2 regions of the Paracerasibacillus soli genome follow, and region 1 is predicted to be linked to the other one. Evidence: a T-box and tRNA genes for the amino acid it is inferred to sense, from the RefSeq annotation. Region 1 holds a T-box; the other holds one or more tRNA genes.

Evidence for each region. The T-box of region 1 lies ahead of alaS (alanine--tRNA ligase). A T-box ahead of a tRNA ligase gene usually reads a tRNA of that ligase, here a tRNA-Ala.
Region 2: it encodes a tRNA-Ala, which carries the amino acid that the T-box ahead of alaS (alanine--tRNA ligase) is inferred to sense. The anticodon was not compared.

Annotation. Positions count from the first base shown of each region.
Region 1 is NZ_JBHLWL010000010.1:102,886-106,321, reverse strand. It holds gene ACFFIS_RS03215 (YrzR-like zinc ribbon domain) at 204-389, shown strand; gene ACFFIS_RS03210 (AI-2E family transporter) at 435-1,502, shown strand; T-box leader at 1,555-1,759, shown strand; gene alaS (alanine--tRNA ligase) at 1,818-3,436, shown strand, end outside.
Region 2 is NZ_JBHLWL010000061.1:10,412-13,847, reverse strand. It holds gene ACFFIS_RS14600 (methyl-accepting chemotaxis protein) at 1-166, opposite strand, end outside; gene ACFFIS_RS14595 (hypothetical protein) at 971-1,378, shown strand; tRNA gene ACFFIS_RS14590 (tRNA-Ala) at 1,628-1,700, opposite strand; gene ACFFIS_RS14585 (YeiH family protein) at 1,841-2,869, opposite strand; gene ACFFIS_RS14580 (LysR family transcriptional regulator) at 2,987-3,436, shown strand, end outside.

The DNA of each region.
Region 1 (3,436 bases):
TTTTCTGTGAACCCGCAGCTGGCATACACATCGCCTTCTGCGGTGGCGATGAGCCTTTTCCAAACCGCTGCCTTCCAAAATCCCACCTAGGGCTTTCCTTCCTCGGAACGCTCACAGAAAAATTCATTCATTCGTATAAAATAAAATAAAAAGGGCAAAGCTAAATTATATCCTAAGAAAAAAGTAGGGGAGATTTTATGTGGATGCAATGCCCAAATTGTCAAAGTAAAGATATAGGTAAAATTGGTTCCACGCAATTTTATTGTTGGAATTGTTTTATCGAAATAACGATGATGAATGAGATACTTAATGTTCATCAAATAGAAGCTGATGGATCATTAAGTTCTTTAGACGATTTATTTACAGAAGAGGAAAGAAAAATAAATTGAAGGTCATACAACAGTACATACATATGCAACGGAGCTGGGCCCTTCATGATACATAAAAATAAAGCTTTAAACTTTTTATATTGGATATTAACCGGTATCTTTGTCTTTTTATTTATTTTTTTACTTGTGAAACTCTTTCCTTTTTATAAATCGTTTTTTTCATTTTTGTGGCAACTATTTGCTCCTTTTTTAATCTCCTGTTTGCTTGCATATTTACTTTATCCGATTGTGCTTAAAATTCATCAACATCGTATACCGAAAAGCATTGCAATTTTGTTCATATACATATTCTTTTTTGGTGGTATTGGTTTCTCTATATATTGGTTTTATCCACTATTTATTGAACAGTTACGAGATTTTAATGAGCATTTACCACAGTTGCTGCAATTGTACGAATCGGTTATCTATCAAATTTATGAATCAACCTCTTTTTTACCAGAGGCAGTCCATGACAAGTTGGACCAAGTTATTACAAAAATAGAAACAGATATTGAAAGCTTCATCGGGAAAATAATCGGCGGTATCACTAAAATATTTGACACAATCGTTTTATTAACAGTCATACCTGTACTAGTTTTCTACTTTCTAAATGATTATGAGAAGATTAAAAGTTATGTTAAAAGCTTATTACCAGAAAGATATCAAGCGCAATGTAGTGATATGATACATGCGATTGACAAAAGTTTAGGTGGCTATATTAGAGGGCAGTTCATCATTTGCTTTTTTGTAGGCTTCACTACTTATATTGCATTTCAGTTTTTGGGGATAAAGTATCCCTTGTTATTAGCTATTATCATGGGCTTAACGAATATTATTCCGTATTTCGGTCCAATTATCGGAGCAATTCCAGTACTAGCGATTACAATTACGATATCAACAAAACTTGTCATTTACGCGTTAATTGCAATTTTTATCATTCAATTAATAGAAGGAAATTTATTGTCACCATATATTGTTGGGAAAAGCACAGCAATTCATCCAATCATTATTATATTTGTGCTGCTTTTAGGTGGTCAAATAAGTGGGGTTTTAGGAATGATTTTTGCCGTACCAATCTTAACAATTATAAAAGTAATGACAAACCACGTTATGACGATAAGTCGAAAAAATTGACAGATTTCCTAATCTTTTTTATGATAGTTCATAACTAGTGAACATGAATAATACTAATACGTTGAAGGTAAGGAGTACATGACAGTCTCACCACAGAGAGGGATTTTCTTGGCTGAAAAAAATCCTGGATGTAGAATCATGGAAAGCTATACTGGAGTGCGATTCATACTCGCCGGTGCACACCGTTAACATGTGTAGAGTGATGAACAATGTTTGTTCATAATGAGGGTGGTACCGCGAATAATCTCGTCCCTGCTAAAGTGAAGCAGTGAGGGGATTTTTTTTATTCAGTTTAAAATGATGGAGGAAGAGAAAATGAAACAATTAACATCAGCACAAGTAAGAAAAATGTTTCTAGATTTTTTTACAGAAAAGGGACATCAAATAGAACCAAGTGCATCACTTGTTCCGGTCGATGATCCATCTTTGTTATGGATAAATAGTGGAGTTGCAACATTAAAGAAATACTTTGATGGACGTGTGATTCCAGAAAATCCGCGAATTGTAAATGCACAAAAATCGATTCGAACAAATGATATTGAAAATGTTGGTTATACAGCACGACATCATACATTTTTTGAAATGTTGGGGAACTTTTCTATTGGTGATTACTTTAAAAAAGAAGCAATTACGTGGGCATGGGAGTTTTTAACAAGTCCAAAATGGATTGGATTTGATCCGCAATTGTTGTCTGTAACAGTACATCCAGAAGATGATGAAGCTTACGATATATGGTTAAATGATATTAAAATACCGAAAGAGCGTATTATTCGTCTAGAAGAAAACTTTTGGGATATTGGGGAAGGCCCGAGTGGACCAAACACAGAAATATTTTATGACCGTGGAGAATCATTTGGTAATGATTTAAATGATCCAGAGTTATATCCTGGTGGTGAAAATGATCGTTATTTGGAAATATGGAATCTCGTATTTTCGCAATTTAACCATAATCCAGATGATACGTATACACCATTACCTAAGAAAAACATTGATACCGGTATGGGATTAGAAAGAATGGTTTCTGTATTACAACAAGTACCTAATAATTTCGAAACAGATTTATTTATGCCGATTATAAAACAAGTAGAAAATATGACTAACGTAAAATATGGTGTAAGTGAAGAATATGATACAGCATTCAAAGTTATCGCAGACCATATTCGAACAGTAGCTTTTGCGATTGGTGACGGTGCGCTACCTTCAAACGAAGGTCGTGGCTATGTTTTAAGAAGGTTACTAAGAAGAGCTGTACGTTTTGCTAAAGTAATTGGAATTAACGAACCATTCATGTACCAATTAGTTGAAGTTGTTGGCAACATTATGAATGACTACTATCCTGAAGTGAAAGAACAACAAAATTTAATCGAAAATGTAATTAAAAATGAAGAAGAGCGGTTTCACGAAACTTTACATGATGGTCTAGAAATTCTTGAAAATATAATTGAGAAAGAAAAGAAAAAGGGAAGTAGCGTATTTCCCGGTACTGAAGTGTTTAAACTTTATGATACGTATGGTTTCCCAAAAGAGCTAACCGTAGAATATGTGGCTGAACACGGTTTTACAATTGATGAAGAAGCATTTCAAGCAGAGATGCAAAAACAGCGGGAACGGGCAAGAAAAGCAAGACAAAAAGTAGACTCAATGCATGTACAAGATGATTTGCTATCGCTATTTGATGTTGAAAGTGCATTTGTTGGTTATGAAAATGTACAAACCGTGTCTAAAGTAGAAGTAATCATTCATCATAAAGAAACAGTAAACAAAGCTCAAGAAGGGGAAGAAGCTTTAGTTGTCTTAAATGAAACACCATTTTATGCTGAAAGTGGTGGACAAGTAGCGGATAAAGGATTCTTGTTAGGTGATGGAGTAAAAGTTCTTGTAAAGGATGTAAAAAAATCACCAAAAGGGCAACATATTCACCATGTAGAGATTCA
Region 2 (3,436 bases), on a different contig from region 1:
GGACATTTGTTGTGTTTTTTACACTAGAAAAGTAACTAATAAAAGCAGCAACTAATCCAGTACAAAAGATAAGCAAAATAAAAGGAATTAATATTTTATTTTGTAGTGAGTTTGCATAAAAAGATCCTAATCTAGAACCTTTCCTTTTTGTGCTTTGATGTTCCATGTTTGGGAGCTCCTCTTTATCATTATATTTTTACGTACTTAACGTGAAGAAGTGATGAGTGATCATGTAACATCATTATTTTCGGTAAGAAAAGGTATAAAGTTAAGATAATAATGAAGTTTTTTTGTGAAATATAGATGGAAAATAAAGGGGATATTTTTGCTGCTAGGTTAGGATACATATCTTATTATCTATTATTCAGTGCAAATCAATTAATTTAATAGACTTCCGATATACTTTTCAAATCAAATAATATGAGTGAAATCATTTCACGTTAATGTGTGCATACAACTAGCGTCATTCTTAAAATATAATGAGAGAAGGATCATGATATCATTTGTACTAACGCTTCTAAATCGCAAAAAAACACCTACAAGTGTGAATTTGTAGGTGTTTCATGGTAGTGGAGCATAGGGGCTCGGAGTTGTTTCCAGTAATATCCTAGAGGAGCTTTGAAAAACCCAAAGTAGCAATGTTATTTGACCTCTTGTGTCCGATAGAGTCCTGTATTGTTTAACTTTTACTTTCTAGTTCCATGACCAAATCCATGACCAAATCCATGACTAAAATAACCAGCTGCTGAAATGGATGTCAGTATGATTGCCTTGTGCTTTATCAGCGGATGGTTAACACAAATCTATAATAACATGAGAGATTGGAAATTTTGAGGTATCAATCCCTCATCACTATGTTCATTTTATACGTGGTCTCAGGTAATGTGAAAATTATAATAAATAGGCGATGCTGAATAAAAAAGTGTGATAAAATGTAATGATACAAAAACGTCATGAAGGGAGAGAGGGAATGGTTAAAAAGATTATTATCGCTATAGTTTCATGTTTTTTGTTTAGCTTGATTGTTGCTACAATAGCATATTTAATGTCAGATCAAGAGACAAGGGAAATGTATCCTTTATTTAGCAGTATGATTGTTATCATGTTTTATTCAGTACCGTTTTTTCTATTAATAGGTATTCCATATTCCTATTTAGTAGATTTTTTAGAACAAAAGAAGCAATTTTCCTTCGTATCTATATCACTTATTTATATAATGGGTGGTATTATCGCTGCAGGTGCGGTACGCTTATTTTTTGGATTTGGGGAAGGTTCATTAGCAGTCTTCGGTCAATTATGCATCCAATTTGGCGGTGCAGCCTTTATGTTTTTACTTGTAGCAACAATTTTTAAAAGGATGGGTTTACTTAACTTTTAATATATGAAGGTGCTAAAGAGTGCGAGGTTAATTCAGAAAAAGTTAGATTTACTTTAAATCTTATTGGGATGGGATATTAGTGACGAACCAACCACTCAGGACATTGTAACGATAGGCATTTAGAGAAGGAGCGACTATTTGATATTAAGTTGCACTTTATTGTCTATGAACCAGAGACACCCCAAGTTCCTCTTAAATCAACCCTCTAAAACGAAAAGAAACCCTGATATACCAAGGGTTTCCAAGTAGTGGAGCATAGCGGGCTCGAACCGCTGACCTCTTGCCTGCCAGGCAAGCGCTCTCCCAGCTGAGCTAATGCCCCATGTATTTAAGTAACTGGAACCTATTATATAATGGAATGGAGAACATTTCAAGCTGTTTAAGTAGGTAACGATGTGCAATCACAGATTAAAGTAAAAAACGTGCTAATAGGCAAAGCCTCATAGCACGTAGATTCTGTTATTAAATAATGATGTACGCAAGAATGGATACTAAAACAGAAGTGATTGTCATTGCGATTAGCGGCTTTAATGCTCTAGTACGCAAATCCTTGATACTTACATTTAGTCCTAATCCGACCATTGCTGCAGTTAAGAGCCATGTTGTAATAGTAGAAATTGTATCTAAAGTTTGGTTGGAAATAGGAATAATTGGTCCTAATACATAACTACCAACAATACTTAGCGCAATAAATCCTAATAAAAAGTATGGAAATTCAACTTTAGCATTGCTTGTGTTGGAATTTTTATTCTTACGATTCATTAAATAAATGAAAATAAAGCTGAGTGGGACAAGCAAAAATACACGTCCTAGCTTTGCTAATAATGCAATTGCTAATGCATCCTTACCAGCTGGGTCGGCTGCTATTGCAACGTGTGCAAGCTCATGAAGACTCATACCTGACCATATCCCATAGTCTACATCACTAAGCGGTAGAATAGGTCGGATAATGGTATAACCAATAGCAAATACAGTACCCATTAGGGCAATTATTCCTACACCAATGGCGGTATCTTCATCCTTAGCCTTTACAATTGGTGCTATAGCTGCAATCGCGGCTGCACCACAAACTCCTGTACCTACCCCAAGTAATAAAGAGATAGAGGAATCTGCTTTTAATCGTTTTGCTAACCAAACTGTAAAAAGGATGGCAAATGTAATAATAACTGCATCACGGGCAAGTAATCCAAGTCCATCATGAAAAACAACATCAATATTAAGTTTTAAACCGTATAAAATAATTGCAAAACGTAATAATTTTTTCGATGAAAATGTGATGCCGTTACGGATTATTTCGGGATAACCAAATATTTGACGGTATATGACTGCGATGATGATGGCACTTGCTAACTGTCCAACATGATCAAAGCCAGGTACTTTTGCTAATAAGTAGCCTAAAAATGCAATGAAAAATGTAAATACAACACCTACAACCCATTTTAGTGCAGTATTATCATTTTTATTTTGTTGTTGTGTTTGTTGAACACTCATGGAATCGCCTCCTAACTATAGATTAATTGTAAGTGTTCTCCTTGTATAAGTAAAATAAATAATAGTAATCATGATGATAAGTATTCTGTTATAATACTATTGGAAGTAGGGATGAAATTGGATAAAAATTTACTCGTATTCGTGACAGTAGTGGAACAAGAAAACTTTTCTCGTGCCGCTAAAGAACTACATATGACACAACCAGCTGTGAGCCAGTACATTCGTATGCTGGAAGAGGATGTAGGTACAAGACTACTGGAAAGGACAAATAAATATGTCCGTTTAAACAAAGCTGGAGAAGTTGTCTACCATCATGCAAAAGAAATAATTGGTCTTTATACGAAGATGGAAAATCTCCTAGATGATATTACAAACAAAGCAAAGGGGATACTAACAATTGGAGCGAGTTATACATTCGGTGAATATGTTCTACCGCATATTATTGCCATGATGCAAAATAAATATCCAGGTATCCAACCAACTATTACGATTGGAAACACAGCGCATATTACGGAGTTGGTACTCACGCATCAATTAGATATTGGTATTATAGAAGGGATGATGAAT